4 regions of the Laceyella putida genome follow, and region 4 is predicted to be linked to each of the others. Evidence: riboswitches for the same ligand, from Rfam matches in the RefSeq annotation. Region 4 holds a riboswitch; each other region holds the start of a gene.

Region 1 (4,467 bases), on a different contig from region 4:
TCAAGTAAACGCAGAAGCCGTTTTTTATAACGTGGATATCACAAGCGCGGATTTGCATGCCGTATTGGAACAAGAGCGGCCGGAAGTCGTCATTCACCAAGCGGCCCAAATCCATGTGAATACATCTGTGGAAAATCCGGCCCTCGATGCCAAGATCAACATTTTGGGTTCCATCAATCTGCTGGAGGGGTGCCGCAAAGCGGGGGTGAAGAAGGTGGTTTACGCTTCATCGGCCGCGGTGTACGGAACGCCGGCTTATCTGCCCGTCGATGAAAAGCATCCGATTGGCCCATTGTCCGGTTACGGCATCTCCAAGTATACTGTGGAGCACTATCTGTCGGTTTATCATCATCTGTATGGGTTGAAATACACGATTTTGCGTTATGCCAACGTATATGGGTTGCGCCAGGATCCACGCGGCGAGGGGGGCGTGATCTCCATCTTTATCGATAAGGTGCTGAAGCGCGAGCCGCTCACCATCTTTGGCGATGGGGAACAAACGCGCGACTACATCTACGTGGAGGATATCGCGCGGGCCAACATCAACGCGATCGAGAAGGGGGACGGCGAAGTGCTGAATGTGGGAACGGGCGTAAGCACTTCGCTCAATGAAGTGATTCGCCTCTTTGATGACATATCCGGAGTGAAACATGAGGTGAATTATGGTCCAGACCGGGCGGGCGATATTAAGCACAGTTACTTCAACAACGAAAAAGTGTGCCGTGTGCTCGCTTGGGAACCAAAGGTAAGTTTGGCGGAAGGATTACGCAAAACCTACGAATATTACCAAGATGAATATCGTAAAATGGACAAAGAACAGTAAACAATAAGGAAGAAGCCGCAATACCCCATGCATAAAAATGAGGCCGCGGGGATCTCATTTTTCACAATTCGGCTATTGTCAATGCAGAAAGATTACAGTATACTTGGTTACAGTAATCGGTTTGAAACATTGCTGTAATGTTACTGTCATTTTTGTAAAGTTAGTTGATAGCTGAAAAATAATTGTGATTTCGATACCATATACAGCAGGAGTGGATTGCGGATGAGTTCAAAAATGGCCTACGAGAGCAATTCGCGCGCATTCTCTGGAAAAGCTCAAACAACCTCTTTCTATTTGGTGTTTAAGCGTGCATTTGAAATTCTTTTCTCCATCGGGTTGTTGCTCTTTACCCTACCAGTGCTGATCTTGACGGCAATTGCGATCAAATTGGAATCGCCGGGTCCAATCTTCTATAAACAGGAGCGGGTTGGCTTAAACGGCAAAACGTTTAACATCATCAAGTTGCGTTCGATGCGCACCGATGCAGAAAAAAATGGACCGCAGTGGGCAGCCAAAAATGATCCGCGCGTGACTCGCGTAGGTCAGTTTATCCGCAAAACCCGGATTGATGAACTGCCGCAGTTGATCAATATCCTGCGCGGAGACATGAGCCTGATTGGCCCGCGTCCGGAACGTCCGATGTTCACCGAGCAATTTGACAAGGAGATTCCCGGATTCAAAAAGCGCCTGATGGTGAAACCCGGGTTGACCGGTTGGGCGCAAGTGAACGGCGGTTATGAAGCAACCCCTGCTGAGAAGTTGGAACTGGACATGGAATATATCAGAAATCAATCGTTTAAGATGGATTTGCAGATTCTGTTTAAAACGGTTTGGATCGTGATTTCCGGAAATGGAGCTCGCTAATGCAGAAACGGGTGGCCTTTGCTTTTCGACGGCAAAAGTCACCCGTTTTTTATACAAATGAGCTTATCGCTCCCAAAGTCAGCTCAGATTCCATTGCGATTAGGTGCACCAACGACGTGGTTTCATTAGAAAATCAGCTTAAGGGCGAAGTAAAAGAGAAGCCACAACGGGACACTTAAACATGAAGCGTTTAACACTCCGATCCAAAACGATTTTCCGACAACCGTGTATTCCATGTTGGGCACCTCCATCGGTTCAAATTGAGGATGTATCCTTATTATACGCCAGCGCCAGGGGTTTTAGTGGGAAGTGATCGTTTTGTTATCTAAATGTAATCTCGTGGTAAAAATGTGATAAATATGTGAAGCGAAGGGGGTGGTTTGTAACAAAGGTGACCGTTACTGCTCTCCAAAGCAGGGTACCGATGGTCGCAAACCCGCCAAGCCATGCCATCGGCACTTTTAAAATATACCAATTGTAAATATTTATTGACATAGTTGGTTTTTATATGTTAATTTATATCTCGATAGTTGTTTTGAAATGTTATTAACTGAATAAAGCAACATTCTCTTATCGAGAGAGGGGTAGGGAACAGGCCCGATGAACCCTCGGCAACCATCTGATCTGACAACAGAAAGGTGCCAAGTCCTGCAGAGATTCGTTCTGGCAGATGAGAGAAAGGTGTGTCCGATAAAGACGTATCCCTTCTTAGCCATCTTCAGAGCCGAAGGGATTTTTTATTTCTCTAAAAAAGGTGGTGAATCCCGATGATTCAGATTGAAAAGGTAAGCAAAACATATCCGGCGCGTGACAAGGGCCCGGCCGTGACGGCACTGGATGGTGTGACACTGACGGTTGACCGGGGCGACATCTTCGGCATTGTTGGATATAGCGGAGCTGGTAAATCGACACTGCTGCGTTTGATCAATGGGCTGGAATCACCGACAACCGGCAAGGTCGTGGTGGATGGGAAGGAAATTTCCAATCTGGCGGAAAGGGAATTGCGCAAGGCGAGGTTGAAGATCGGCATGATTTTTCAACATTTTCATTTGCTCTGGTCGCGGACGGTACGGGAAAATGTGGCGTTTCCGCTGGAGATTGCCGGGGTGCCAAAAGAAGAGATTCGCCAGCGTGTGGACGAGCTGTTGCAAAGAGTGGGATTGGCCGAACGGGCCGAGGCATATCCGTCCCAGTTGAGCGGGGGGCAAAAGCAACGGGTCGGGATCGCCCGGGCTTTAGCCAATCAACCCGATATCCTGTTGTGCGATGAAGCCACATCGGCACTCGATCCGGAGACGACCGCTTCCATCTTGCAGTTGCTGAAGGAAATCCATCGCGAGATGGGGATTACCCTGGTGTTGATTACACACGAGATGAGTGTGGTGCGCCAGATTTGCAATAAGATGGCGGTAATGGAAAATGGCCAAGTGGTGGAATCGGGAACGGTTGAGGCCATCTTTAGCCAACCGAAGCATTCGCTGACAAAAAAGTTTGTTCAAGAGCTGTTTGCGGAGACGGATGATGCGTCAGGCGAGATCATTGAGCTAAATCCGAGTGAAGTGGTCAAGTTGGGGAAACTGGCCAGAGAGCAAGGGATTCACTTTAGCATCATCAGTGGAGCGATTACAGGGGCTCAGGATGACCGTGTGCGCGTCAAAGTGGTCGGCACGGCGGAACAGGTTCAAGCTGTGCGAAACCAGCTCAGTGGAGGTGAGGCCCCATGTTGACCAGCATCGATTGGAATCAAGTGTGGCAAGCAACCGGTGAAACGCTATACATGGTGGGCATATCCACACTATTTACGGCACTCTTGGGCATCCCGCTCGGCGTGTTGCTCACCATCACGGACCGGGGTTATTTTTGGGAAAGTGTTTGGGTGCAACGAATTTTGGGAACGATTGTGAACATATTCCGCGCGGTACCGTTTATTGTCCTCGTACTCTTCTTATTCCCGGTCGCGGAATTCTTGGTGGGCACCACGCTTGGGCCTACCGCGGCAACCGTTCCTTTGATTGCCGGCGCGGCACCTTTTTACGCCAGGATGGTGGAGACCGCCTTGCGCGAGATTGACCGTGGGGTGATTGAAGCGGCCCAGGCGATGGGAGCTTCCCGCTTCAACATTGTATGGAAAGTATTGTTGCCGGAAGCGTTGCCGGCCATTGTCTCCGGTTTGACGGTAACCTGCGTGTCCCTGATCAGTTTTTCGGCGATGGCCGGGATCGTGGGCGGCGGCGGATTGGGTGACGCGGCCTTCCGCTACGGTTTCCAATCGTTTAACGATGGGATGTTGTATGTGTGTGGTTTGGTGCTGATCGTCATGGTGCAGATCATCCAAATGCTTGGCGATTGGTTGGTCCGTCGGTTAGACAAACGATAAAGGGCATTGGAAAGGGATTTATCAGCGGTTCAACCGCTTGGGAAGGGAACGCTTGCAGCGGGTCTCCTGAGCGGTTCGCTGTAAAATCACCTAATCCAATCAAATTATTTTGAAATGGATGCAAAATAAAGGAGGAAATCTAGGTGAAAATAAAAAAATGGATCGCGGCTGGTTTGGTCGCGTTGGTCGCCGCGGTTGGCGTGGGTTGCGGCCAAAAAGAAGAGTCGGCAGTATTGACGGTTGGGGCATCACCAGTACCTCATGAAGAGATTCTCAAGTTTGTGCAGCCTGAACTGGAAAAGCAAGGGGTTGAATTGAAAATCCAAGCGTTCCAAGATTATGTATTGCCAAACAAAAGCGTGGAAGAAGGCCAAATTGACGCCAACTTCTTCCAACATGTTCC
Region 2 (4,467 bases), on a different contig from region 4:
AATCGGCGAACCAGCTGGACATGGTCATGTCAAACTCGCCTTTCAGTTCATAAGCCACTTTGTTTTTCCGGGGAAGGGCATTCAACTTGATCTCCAACCCCAACTTTTCTTTCAATTGCTCTTTGATGGAAATGGCCACATTGCTCCGCTGATCGTTAAAACAAAGCATGACAATGGAATCCGGCGGGCGGGACAAGCCCAATTCCTTCAAGCCTTTATTGAAATACGCCTGGGCCAAGGCCGTATCGTGCTTGACAATCTCCCCGCCGGCAAGCTTGCGGAAAGATTGGGCCCCTTCTGTCATGGCGGGCGGAATCAACGCCCCTGCCGGTTTGGATCCATCTTTCAATACGGTTTCCACGATTTCGTTGCGGTCGACCGCCAAGCTGATCGCGCGCCGGATATTCGCATTCTTGAAAAATGATTTGGTTTCGTTCATCAGCAAATATTGGGAAGAAGCCAATTCCAGGTTAGTATAATCCTTGGTTTGCTTATAGGCGTAAACAAACTCGGAATCGATTTTGGTCGTGTCAGCCTCTCCGGCATTGTACAGATTGATCCTTTTGGACGTTTCCGCCTGGACGACCACGTCAACCTGTTGAAGCTGAACGGTATCCCGGTCCCAATAGGTTTCATTTTTGACCAAAGTCACTTGTGTCGGCGTGATGGATTGGATGATGAACGGACCGTTATAAACCATTTTGTCCGGGGTTTTTGTGTACTCATCCTTATACTTTTCCACAATGTCTTTTCGTAGCGGAAAATAGGTGGATTGCGTGGTCAAGCTCAAAAAGTGGTGTTCCGGTTGTTTCAACCGCACCTCCAGCGTTTTTTCATCAAGCGCCTTCACTTTCACTTGACTTGCCGATCCGGTGCCTTTGTTGTATTCCTCCGCACCGGCGATGGGATAAAGAATATAGGCGTACTCCGATTTGGTTTTCGGGTCTAACGCCCGCTTCCAGGCGTATTCAAAATCATGCGCCGTCACCGGCTCTTCGTCACTCCATTCAGCGTCATCACGCAATTTGAACGTGTACGTTTTTTTGTCCGGGCTGATCTTCACCTCTTCGGCCATTCCGTTGACGAGGCGATTGTTCGGTCCCAGTCGCATCAATCCTTCATTCACGTTGTACAAGACGTTCCAAGAAACGATATCCACATACTTGGCGCTGTCCAAGCTGGAAATCTGATTGCTTTCAGTAATGCGCAATATTTTGTTTTCGGAAGGGCCCTCTTGGGAATCGATCCACGGAATGCTACAGGAAGTTAATAAAGACATGGCCAACATGACAACAAAGATGGTTAAAAAGCCCTTTATCCGCATGATTTCCTCCTTCGAAACAAAGTGAATAATTATACCGATAAATGAATATATTTGATTTTATTCATTCAACACAATAAAGTAAAGTAATTTTGTTATACCAATTTATGATAAAAACATGGATAATTAAGTATTTATTAATAAAATGAAAATAATATTAACAAATCAAGTAAGATCATTCCTGACAAACGGGGACCTGCCCATAATCAAGCGGTCCCCAAAAACAAACAGCCTATCTTCATAACGATCACGTTATAAGAATATAGGCTTTTTTCATTTTCTCCCTCCCCTCGGAGCAGGCCATAGGGAAAGTCTCCGCGTTGGGTAAAGACGGGGGCCGCCGCGCCAAGTCGGCAACCAGTGAAGTGATGGTTGGACGAACAGGAACCTTTTCCTTGTCACGGGAACAGGCAAAGGTCATTGACATTTTAATTTGCAGGCATTATCATTTCACTAATAAATAATATCCGTTATTATTTATCGGATTAATTGATTTAAACAATTGCATACGTTGAAGTCTCTTATTGCGAGAAGGTGGAGGGAATGGCCCGATGAAGCCCAGCAACCGACTGTAATACCATTGTGAAATGGGGCACTCCGTAAGGGGCCGCGGTGAACAGCCGCGCAAGGCACGGTGCTAAATCCTGCAAAAACGTTTGTTTTGCGAGATAAGAGGCAAGGAAATCGTGTTCCGAGCCTCTGATTGAAGGGGCTCTTTTTTATGCCAACCTCCCCCTCATGCGCAATAAAAAGAACATCATTCATTTTCCCATCATTCAGTAAATGGGAAAAAAAGGAGGAGGATTTTTCATGAATAGTTTCAAGTCATTTTTGATCATTCTGATGACGGCTGCGCTCCTGGTGGCCGGCTGCGCCAATGAGCAAGATCGCGTCGCCCGGCAAAAAAACAACCATCCTGCGGGACAGATAAAGTCGACATCCCCTGCGGCCGCCTCTGGCGAGATTCCTAACAAGGTTAACAAGCCGTTAAAGATCGCGGCCATCACTCAATTATCCATCGGCACGTTTTCTTCGCAATATATAGCGGGTGTCACCGAACAAGTCAAGGCGTTCGGCGGAGAAGTACAAGTATATAACGCCGACAATGACCTGTCGAAAATGGCCTCATATGTTGACACCGCCGTAAACCAGAAAGTGGATGGCATCCTCTTGGACCATGGCCGAGCAGACGCGTTGGCGCCCAGTGTAAAAAAAGCGGTGGCCGCCGGAATTCCGGTTGTTTCCTTTGACAGTGATCTGGACATTCCGGGCGTCACCGTGATCGACCAAGATGATTACAGCCTAGCTTGGAACTCCCTGCGCACCATGACCCAAGATTTAAACGGAAAAGGAGAGATCGTGTATATCTGGGTGGGGGGTTTTGCACCGATGGAACGCCGCAATGTGATCTATGAAGCTTTTCAAAAACGGTATCCCCATATCAAGGAAGTGGCCCGTTTCGGAAACGCCAGTTCCAACACGGCCCTGGACACGCAATCTCAAATGGAGGCAATTTTAAAAAAATACCCCAACAAAGGGGATATTGACGCGGTGTTTGCGCCTTGGGACGAGTTTGCCAAAGGGGCGACCCGCGCCATTCAACAAGCGGGGCGAACGGAAATCAAGGTATACGGCATTGATCTCAGCGACGAAGATTTGCAATTCATGCAAAGTCTCAACAGCCCTTGGGTGGCCACCGCCGCGACGGACCCAGCAGAAGTGGGTCGGCTTCAGGTTCGATTCCTTTACCAAAAAATCGCCGGTGAATCGACACCGCAAGTGTACAGCATCCAACCCCATTTGGTGGAAAAAAGATGGTTGCCCACCGATCGGAAAGTTTCCATGAAGGATATTGGCAAGGTGATAAACGGATGGGGGCAATCCGATGCCGGAACTTCCCCATGGATGAAAAAATTGACAGAGGCGAATAAAAAATGACGGCATTAACATTAAAGCAAATCTCCAAATCATTTCATAACCATCCCGTCTTGCACCAAGTGGACTTCTCGGTTCAACCCGGGGAAGTCCACGCCCTCATCGGGGTTAACGGGGCCGGGAAAAGCACGTTGGTGAAGATCCTGTCAGGCGACATTCAAAAAGATCACGGATCGATTCGATTGGGTGAGCGTGACCTGGACATCCGCTCACCCATGGACGCCAAGCGGGAAGGGATCAGCATCGTGGTGCAGGAGGTGGACACCGCTCTCATCCCCACCCTTTCCGTGGCCGAAAATGTAACGATCGACGAATGCCTGCACGGCCCTTCCTTCTTTTCTTGGAAAAAGAGAAAACAAACGGCCCGAACACTCCTTTCGGAAGTGGGCATCCATTTGGCTGTGGACAAATTAGTCTCATCCTGCACCTTGGCCGAAAAGCAGATGATTCTGATCGCCCGGGCGATTGCCGGTCAGGTCAAGTTCCTGATATTGGACGAACCGACGGCGCCTTTGAGTGAAGTGGAAACAGCCACACTCTTTCAAGTCATCCGCCGACTGACGGACCGCGGTGTCGGCATCGTCTACATTTCCCACCGCTTAAACGAAATCAAAACCATTTCCGATCGGTTGACCATCCTGCGCGACGGCAAGGTCATCACGACCCAAAACACGAGCGAAATGGAACACGAAGAGATGATTCGCGCAATGCTCGGCAAAACGTTCTCTCCTTCCTCCGCCACGCCACACAAAAAGTTGGGCAAACCCTTAGCGGAAATCAACCAATTTCATGTTCACTCAACCGGCCAAACGCTCTCTCTCACTGTCTATGAAGGGGAAATCGTGGGCATTGCGGGACTGGTTGGAGCAGGCAAAACAGAAACGGCCCGCGCTTTGTTTGGGGCGGACCCCCATGACGGGACGTGGACGATCAAGGGAACCTCCCACCCGATTCAAAATCCGCAACAAGCGATTCGGGCGGGCATCTGTTTGATTCCCGAAGAACGGAGAAAAGAAGGCGTTTTGGTTGATTTCCCCGTCGTACAAAATTTGACACTTCCCAGCATCCGAAAACTTTCTCCCAAGGGTTGGATTAACCGGCGGAAAGAAATCTTGTTCGCTGAAGGGTTGATTGAGCGCTTGGGCATAAAAACCCCCTCCCCCTTCCATTCGGTGCGGCGGCTAAGCGGAGGAAATCAACAGAAAGTATCC
Region 3 (4,467 bases), on a different contig from region 4:
TAAAAGCGCGGTCGCGGCGGCCTGTTGGATGGCGCCAAACAAACTGACGTAAAAATGATCTTGTAGCAAATTTATGCTTTCAATCACTTCTTCATTGCCCACCGCAAAGCCGACGCGCCAACCCGCCATATTGTACGTTTTGCTCAACGTGTAAATCTCAATTCCCACCTCTTTGGCCCCTGGCGTCTCCAAGAAACTTCGCGGTTTCAATCCATCGAAACCGATGGCGGCATAAGCGAAGTCATGAACAACCAACACATCCCGCTCGCCTGCCTTCCGCACCACCTGGACAAAGAAGTCCGCATCGGCGACGGCGCCGGTCGGGTTGTTGGGATAATTGAGAAACATTAATTTCGCTTTGTCCCATGTCTCGGCGTCGATTGCGTCCAAATCCGGTAAAAACCGGTTTTCCGCCAATAACGGCATCAAGGCCATCTCCGCATCGGCCATGGCGATCCCTGACCAGTAGTCAGGATACCCAGGGTCGGGCACCAGCGCGACATCGCCCGGATTGAGGTAGCACTGAGCAATCTCAACCAATCCGACTTTGCCGCCAAACAGTACCGCTACTTCCGTCCGGGGATTGAGTTCCACCCCATATTCCCGCTTGTAAAACTGGGCGACCGCCTCTTTGAGGAAATCATGCCCGCGAAACGGCGAATATCGATGGTGTTGGGGTTCATCCGCAGCTTGTTTTAACGCCTCTACTATATGCGAAGGAGTGGGCAAATCCGGATTCCCTTGGCCTAAATTGATCACATCATGTCCTTGCGCCTGCAACCGGCCCACCTTGGCGACCAATCGGGCGAAAAACTGTTCAGGAAGGCGATTCAGCGCTTCCGCGCGTTGAAACCTTTTCAAGATTCCTCACATCCACTCTCTCGTAAATGTTCTTGAAATTCTAATGGTTTATGTTATATCGTTGAGGAGAATCTGTCAAAGTCTTTTTTGGGAGGATGTTTCTCCTATGCGATTAAAATGCGCTGTGATTCAAATGGATATCGCCTTCGGGCAACCGGAAAGCAATATGGCCATGGTCGAACGGAAAATTGCCGACGCGGCCACGAATAATCCAGATGTAATTGTCCTGCCAGAATTATGGACCACGGGCTACGACTTGCCGCGCCTGGATGAGATCGCCGATTCCGACGCGGCAACAGTGAAAGCCTTCATGGCAAAGCTAGCCCGACAATACGGCGTCCATATCATCGCCGGTTCGGTCGCCGAGCGGAATGCCGCCGGCACATGGAATACGTTGCTCGCCTTTAACAGCCATGGTGAGCAAGTGGGCGAATACCGGAAGGTGCACCTTTTTCGCCTGATGGACGAGGAGAAATACCTCCAGCCCGGGGAACGCATGGGTTCCTTTGAGCTGGCTGGCATCCCTTGCGCTGGGGTCATCTGCTACGATATCCGTTTCCCCGAATGGATCAGGAAACATGTTGTCGCCGGTGCGCACGTGTTGTTCGTCGTCGCGGAATGGCCGATGCCGCGACTCTCCCACTGGCGTAATCTGCTCATCACCAGGGCCATCGAAAATCAATGCTATGTCGTCGCATGCAACCGGGTGGGCAGCGATCCCAACAACACCTTTGCCGGCCACTCGCTCATCGTCGATCCCTGGGGGGAGATCGTGGTTGAAGCGGGGGCGGACGAACAAACCTTGTTTGCGGAGATCGACCTGGATCAAGTGACCCACATCCGCAAACAAATCCCCATCTTCACGGATCGTCGTCCGGATTTGTATTAAGCCGAACCACCACAGGCAATCAATTTATTCTGTTGACAATCTTCTACACAAAAGTGTATTATTCCATTAACAATCTTAAGACAACGGCATATGGAAGTAGTCTCTTATCCAGAGCAGGTGGAGGGAAATGGCCCGATGAAGCCCAGCAACCGACCGTAATACCATCGCGAGATGGGGCACCTCGTCAACACAAGAGGAGCCGTGGTGCAAACCACGCAAGGCACGGTGCTAATTCCAGCAAAACGATGATTTTGCGAGATAAGAGGTTTGGAGCGTATGATCCGAGCCTCTGACAGGAAGAGGCTCTTTTTATATGCCCTGAAGGAGGACTTCCAGTGAGCCTGCAAACAAAAAAACCGTATGAAGCATTGACAACGGAAACAGTGGTTCAAGTCGTTGCGCCATTAAATCACTTCGATGATGTGAACCAATTGGAGATAAAAGAAATCGGAGATGGGAACTTAAACTATGTCTTCCATCTGGTTGAACCCGCCACGGGCAAGTCGCTGATCGTCAAACAAGCCCTTCCTTATGCCAAAGTTGTTGGCGAAAGCTGGCCACTCACCTTGGACCGCGCGCGGATCGAGAGTGAGGCGCTCATCAAAGCGGGAGAATATGTCCCCGCACTCGTTCCCAAAGTGTATCATACAGACAGGCAATTGGCCTGCACGGTCATGGAAGATCTCTCCGACCATCTCATTCTGCGCAAAGGCTTGATCCAAGGGGAAGTCTACCCCAAGTTGGCGGAACACATCGCCACATTCCTCGCGCAAACCTTGTTTCATACCAGTGACTTTTTCCTTCATCCCTTTGTCAAAAAGGAGCAAGTGAAGGCGTTTATCAATCCTGAACTTTGCAAAATCACAGAAGACCTGGTATTTACAGACCCTTTCTTCAATCATGATACGAATGATTTCCCTGAAGAATTGAAATCCTCTGTCGAGAGACTGTGGAACGATCAAACGTTGAAGCGGGAAACGGCCAAGTTGAAGCATGCCTTCCTGACGCGCGCGGAAGCCTTGCTGCATGGGGACTTGCATACTGGCAGCATTTTCGTCACGACTGATTCAACCAAAGTGATTGACCCGGAATTCGCTTATTATGGTCCAATCGGCTTTGACATCGGGCAATTCTTCGCCAATCTCGCGCTCAGTTATCTCTCCCACTTCCATCACAGCAAAGACCAGCATAAACGGCAACAGTTCCAAGCGTATCTGCTCAATGTGATTGAAGATACCTGGACCCATTTCACCGAGCAGTTCAGCCAACTGTGGCACAGCAAAGGGCAAGAGGCCTACATGCAAGTGGCCGGGGTGGAAGAGGATTTCTTTGCCCAAGTGCTTGAAGATGCAATCGGGTTCGCAGGCTGTGAAGTGATCCGCCGAACGATCGGCTTGGCCCATGTCGCCGATCTCGATTCGATTGAAGACCAAGCATTGCAGTTGAAATTAAAGGAAAAAGCTCTCGCATTGGGAAGCACGCTGGTGAGAGAGCGCAAACAACTGACGAGGATTTCCCGGTTTCTGGAAACGATCAGGGGTGTCGCCCATGCTTAGATCGATCGAGTATAAAAAGGATCATGTGCTGATATTGGATCAGCAACTTCTGCCTCATGAAACGGCCTATGTGCGCTGCGCGACGACTGCCGAGGTGTGGGAATGCATTCGGGCGTTAAAGGTACGGGGAGCCCCCGCCATCGGCATGGCCGCCGCCTTTGCCCTCGCCGTCTGGGCCAATCGTTCTCGGCTTTCCACCTTGCCCGCCTTTTTGGAATCGCTTGAGCGGGAACGGGACTATCTCGCTTCATCCCGGCCCACCGCGGTTAATCTCTTTTGGGCATTGGATCGCGTCATGTCCAAAGCGACAACGGCAACCGGCGTGGAAGAAGCCAAACGCCTGATTGAAACGGAGGCGCTGGCCATTCAGGCGGAAGATGAAGCCGTCTGCAAAAGCATTGGTGAACACGCCTTATCCTTACTGGCGGACGGTGATGCCATCCTCACCATCTGCAATGCCGGAGCGATTGCCACCGCTCGCTATGGCACGGCTCTGGCCCCGCTCCATCTGGCAAAGGAACGCGGCATCGGCCTGTCCGCTTATGCCTGTGAAACACGCCCACTCCTGCAAGGGGGCCGCCTGACCACATGGGAATTGCAACAAGCGGGGGTGGACGTCACCTTGATCAGTGACAGCATGGCGGCCTATACGATGGCCACCAAAAAGATCGCCGCTGTCATCGTCGGTTGTGACCGTGTCGCGGCCAATGGGGATACCGCCAACAAAATCGGCACGTTTGGCTTGGCTGTTCTGGCAAAGGAATTCAATATTCCGTTCTATGTCGCCGCTCCGCTGTCGACGGTCGACTTGTCCACCGCCACGGGAGATGAGATCCCGATCGAAGAACGGGCTCCGGAAGAAATCACCCATTTCCAAGGCCAACCCATTGCCCCCGCGGGCACCAAGGTGTTCAACCCGGCCTTTGATGTGACACCACATCGCTATATCACCGCCATCATTACGGAAGCGGGAATTGTGCGGAACAACTATGCGGAGGCGCTATCTCGGTTGAAGCGAACAGAGCATGCCGCCGCACAATGAAACAAGAACCCCCGGCGCACCCACTCACCATTGGGCACGCCAGGGGGTCTTCTCGTTTCAAGCCGCTTGTTATCAAATAGGAGGAAGGAGAAGGTACTCGAAAAATATTATAAACCAAT
Region 4 (4,467 bases):
ACTAGATGCCTTAACGTGCCCCGATGTTTCCGCTCGTCGTAAATGTCTATTCCCAACTCTTCCACAATCCGTCTCGCTTCACTTAACGTTTGGTTAAGGAGGGGATGTTGGACCATGCATTCACTCACATCCACCAAGCGGTGAGAAGCGGCGGAAAACATCCCCATGGCCACTTGGGTGCCAATCTGCCGCAATGGGAGTTGCGCCTTGTTGCGGTAGGACCACGGCTCATCCATCGTAATCGTCTCCCTGATCGGCAGGTCCCTCAAGCCGGCGTATCGGGCAAAGCTCTCCGCGACCAACTCCCGTTTTAAGCGTTTCTGCATCCGCCGGTCAATATGTTGCAATTGGCACCCGCCACACTCCCGATACACCGGACAGGGCGGTTCCACCCGATAAGCCGATTTTTTCTTTACCTTTAACAGTTTGGCTTTGGCAAACTTGGTTTCCACCTGCGTTACCCGAGCCACAACCGTTTCACCCGGCACCGCGCCTTCCACAAAGACCACTTGCTTTTGATAGTGACCCATGCCTTCCCCATTGATGCCAATCCGGCGGATCGGGACTTCGATCACCTCTCCCCGTTTCAGGCGAATCTGTTTTCCTTGTTTGGTCGACTTGTTCATCCAACGTTTTCCTTTCCTTCTGATAGGTCCACTAAATCTATTGTACCCGAAATAATTTTTAAGCGCAGGAAAAAGGAATGTTCATTGGTAATATGGTGTTACCATCCTGACAGATGGAATCATCCCACACAGTCGTCCCTAAAAAAGACGGCCACCCAAGGCGCCGCCTTTTTGCTAACACTTATTTCACCCCAGCCGCCGCCTTCGCGAACGGAACCACATCTGCGGCGAAAAGCGCTTCGCCACCCAGCACAGGGCGATTGATCACTCGCGTCGTCTGCCAGCCCAACTCTTTAAACAGCTCGCTTTCTCCATCTTTCTCCAACCCCCTGGCGATAAAAGCCAACCAAGTGGTCTCTTCCTCCCGCTTCGTTTCCCATGCGTATACGGCCACGCCGGCCTTCTTCAAACGTTCGATCGCTTTGGTCGCCGACCCCTGAAGCGAAGAAATCTCCAAGAAATGAAAGCGGAGGCCGCCTTCGCTCGCCCCATCCAACAATGGACATCGCACAGCCTTGGTTAAGGATTGTCCCGACACCCGCCCCAAATTGCACAAGTCTTCCACCACGGCACTGGCTGTTGGCTTCTCACCGGCCCCTTGTCCAATCAAAGTCAGGTCTTGGATAAAGTCCCCTTCAACGTGGACCGCATTGTACACATCATTCACGCTCGCCAATGGATGGTTGAGCGGGAGCAAGGTCGGATAAACGCAACACGCTACGGGGCCATTCTCGCCAAATTGCTCAGCGGAAGCGAGCAACTTGATCGCAAATCCCAGCTGATGGGCAAGGGATAATTCGACAGGGGTCACATCCGTGATGCCTTGCCGCTGAATTTCATCCACAGTCACGCACACATCAAAAGAGAGTCGGGACAAGATGGACAACTTATGGGCGGCATCGATTCCCTCCACATCTGCCGTCGGGTCCGCTTCGGCATACCCTTTTTGTTGCGCTTCCGATAATACGTCCTCATAAGTACGACCTTCTTCCTTCATCTTAGTTAAAATAAAGTTGGTCGTTCCATTTAAAATGCCTGAAACCTTGTAAATGCGATTGGCTTTCAAGAAATGGGAAACGGTGCCGATGATCGGAATGCCTCCGCCCACACTGGCTTCATACGACAATTGCACCCCATGCCGCTTCGCCCATTCCCGCAATTCTTCTCCATGGCGAGCCAATAGCTCCTTATTGGCGGAAACAATATGGCACCCTTTTTCCATCGCTTGTCGCAAATAGGTACGGGTTGGCTCCACTCCACCCATCACTTCGATGACCACATCAATCTCACGCGCCAATACATCTTCAAAACGAGACGTCAACAAAGCTTGTACCCCTTCAAGCTGCCGGTCTTTATGGATGTTGCGCACCAAAATCGCCTCAACCGTTACCAACATTCCTGTACGCCTAGCGATCACGTCCTGATTGCTCTGGATCATCTTCCATACTCCAGTCCCTACCGTTCCCAAGCCAAGTAGAGCCACTCGTACCTGTTTCATCCCAATCCCTCCAAATAGGTAATAAATATAAAAAACCCTCTTCTGGATAAGAAGAGGGTTTTTACACGCGGCCAAAACCATTCCCCTTATCTCTCAGTGCCTTCAACATGCACTGCAGGATTTGGCACCTTCCGGTAAATACACACCGAGGTTGCCGGGCTTCATCGGGCCAGTCCCTCCGCCGCTCTTGATAAGAAAAGAAAAACTGTTAATATCAATTTTCCGATATTTTAATACATTATGGTCCAATATAGGAATATTGTCAACATTGAAATGAGACAACTTCCTATATGATCCGATTGCGCAATATGCCCAACCGTTCTATCTCCAGTTCCACCACATCGCCCGGCTGCAGATAAGGATGGATCTCCTCGCCCAATTCCAACAGGCAACCCGTGCCAACCGTTCCCGACCCGATGACATCCCCGGGGACCAGTTCGCACTCCGCCGAAGCCCGTTCAATCATTTGCGCAAAGGTCCAATGCAAATCCTTCACATTCCCCCGGGAAAGCTCTTTTCCGTTGACACGCGCGCTCATTGACAGTGCCCAGTGTTCACCTTCGCGACAATCCTCCAACTCATCCGTTGTCACCAAATAGGGGCCCAGTGATGTGGCAAAGTCTTTTCCTTTCGCCGGTCCGAGGCCGACCGCCATTTCTTGCCGTTGCACATCCCGCGCACTCCAATCATTCATGATCATGAACCCTGCGATATGGGAAAGCGCCTCGCTCCGGGCGATGTTTTTGCCTTTTTTGCCGATGACGCAGGCGATTTCCAATTCATAATCCAATTGTTCGGTATAAGCCGGTTTTTTTAGGGACATCTCCGTTCCAACCACGGCCCGATGGTTGGAAAAATAAAAAACGGGAATCTCATACCATTCGGGCACCATCTTCAACCCCCGCTTTTGGCGGCAGGTCAAAACATGGGCCTCAAACGCGTAAAAATCGCGCAAACTGGTCGGCAACGGAAGGGGCGAAAACAGATCCACCTCTTTTAAACTTAAGGCAACCGGTTCCCCTTCCACCTTCAAATTCAACCAATCTCTCTGCCCCAAAGCGGAATCCAACTGCTGCAAAAAGTGGCGCTCCGATTCACTCCGCTCCAGATAGGTGAGCATATCCGTGGCGAGACGGTAAGGAAAGACGAGGTTTTGCTTCATCTCCAAATACGACTGGGCCAACCCGACGTCGATCACATGGCCGTCCCGCACCCAACCCAAACGCGCCAACACTCCATCCTGTGCCTGAATATTGAGTTCATCCGCTTTAACCATATAGGTAACCAACTTCATCCGCATTTCCCTCCTTCCATTTACAATATTCCAAGGTCGCTCCATTTAGCAAGCGGTTTCACCCCGCCCATGCGTTGCCGGAGCAAAAAGAAAAACAGACTTCGTCACAAAGTCTGTAAAATGGAGGTTTTCGCTTTTAATGTCTCTCTAACGATTTGTTTGCTGGCATCCACCGACATCAACGACTCAAACCGCTCTTTCATCCGCCCCACTTGGATCGGCGAATCGAACAGTTTGGCCACTTGCAAGCGGATGGTGGATGGACGCGTAATCATGGCCACCCGGTGATGCAGGAGATACTGTTGATTCGCTTCTTCCTGCCCTGGGAAGGCCTCAAACAACAGCATGGGCAACCGTTTGGATATCGCTTCGCTAATCGTCAATCCGCCCGGTTTGGTAACCAATAGATCCGCCGCGGACATCCATAAGGGGATATCGGTTCGAAACCCTTCAATCCGTATATGCGGCGCGGTAAACTGCCGGGTCAACCGTTCATGCAGCGTCCGATTCTTGCCCGCCAAAACGACAAACTGCAGATGGGTTAAGCTTTGCAACTCATTCACAATCTGCTCTAATGGACCTAGACCGGTACCTCCGCCCATTATGAGAACCACCGGACGATGGGAAGACAACCCCAACCGACGGCAGGCCTCTTGTTTGGAGACATACTCATAAAAAGACGGATGAACCGGAATTCCCGTTTCAACCAAAGTGAGTCCCGTTTTCCACTGAATCCGCTCAAATTGATCCTGGTTGGGCAACCTTTTGGGGACACACAGGACATGCGGCACCCGCGCGAGCCAAATGGGATGCAACTCATAGTCCGTCACGACCCCCACCGTTGGAATCTGCTCGCATTTGCCTGGACACATGAGCAAACCAAACGGATGGGTGGTTACGATTTTGGTCGGTTCCGTCGCACAGATCAGCTGATTCAGCTTTTTGCGAATGGACCAGCCCATCTTTTCGATCACTTCACTGGAAACATACCGGATGACTTTATTATGATGAGTCCAATCATATAAATAATAGTATAAGGTCGGAAATTT

What was found. A riboswitch is a leader RNA that binds a small molecule or an ion and turns the genes downstream of it on or off. The one in region 4 is predicted to bind S-adenosylmethionine.
Region 1: it holds a riboswitch for S-adenosylmethionine, as region 4 does, so the genes downstream of both, ACFQNG_RS02445 (methionine ABC transporter ATP-binding protein) here and ACFQNG_RS08460 (homoserine dehydrogenase) in region 4, are expected to answer to the same signal.
Region 2: it holds a riboswitch for S-adenosylmethionine, as region 4 does, so the genes downstream of both, ACFQNG_RS12740 (sugar ABC transporter substrate-binding protein) here and ACFQNG_RS08460 (homoserine dehydrogenase) in region 4, are expected to answer to the same signal.
Region 3: it holds a riboswitch for S-adenosylmethionine, as region 4 does, so the genes downstream of both, mtnK (S-methyl-5-thioribose kinase) here and ACFQNG_RS08460 (homoserine dehydrogenase) in region 4, are expected to answer to the same signal.

The regions. Positions count from the first base shown of each region.
Region 1 covers NZ_JBHTBW010000006.1:150,148-154,614, reverse strand. The annotation lists gene ACFQNG_RS02455 (SDR family oxidoreductase) at 1-823, shown strand, start outside; gene ACFQNG_RS02450 (sugar transferase) at 1,046-1,687, shown strand; SAM riboswitch class I at 2,255-2,364, shown strand; gene ACFQNG_RS02445 (methionine ABC transporter ATP-binding protein) at 2,455-3,414, shown strand; gene ACFQNG_RS02440 (methionine ABC transporter permease) at 3,408-4,064, shown strand; gene ACFQNG_RS02435 (MetQ/NlpA family ABC transporter substrate-binding protein) at 4,214-4,467, shown strand, end outside.
Region 2 covers NZ_JBHTBW010000041.1:1,793-6,259, reverse strand. The annotation lists gene ACFQNG_RS12745 (peptide ABC transporter substrate-binding protein) at 1-1,324, opposite strand, end outside; SAM riboswitch class I at 1,840-1,996, shown strand; gene ACFQNG_RS12740 (sugar ABC transporter substrate-binding protein) at 2,132-3,259, shown strand; gene ACFQNG_RS12735 (sugar ABC transporter ATP-binding protein) at 3,256-4,467, shown strand, end outside.
Region 3 covers NZ_JBHTBW010000015.1:101,281-105,747, forward strand. The annotation lists gene ACFQNG_RS05900 (pyridoxal phosphate-dependent aminotransferase) at 1-861, opposite strand, end outside; gene ACFQNG_RS05905 (carbon-nitrogen family hydrolase) at 968-1,750, shown strand; SAM riboswitch class I at 1,852-2,015, shown strand; gene mtnK (S-methyl-5-thioribose kinase) at 2,086-3,306, shown strand; gene mtnA (S-methyl-5-thioribose-1-phosphate isomerase) at 3,299-4,348, shown strand.
Region 4 covers NZ_JBHTBW010000021.1:5,697-10,163, reverse strand. The annotation lists gene rlmD (23S rRNA (uracil(1939)-C(5))-methyltransferase RlmD) at 1-626, opposite strand, end outside; gene ACFQNG_RS08460 (homoserine dehydrogenase) at 808-2,124, opposite strand; SAM riboswitch class I at 2,208-2,321, opposite strand; gene ACFQNG_RS08455 (fumarylacetoacetate hydrolase family protein) at 2,411-3,418, opposite strand; gene ACFQNG_RS08450 (MGDG synthase family glycosyltransferase) at 3,523-4,467, opposite strand, start outside.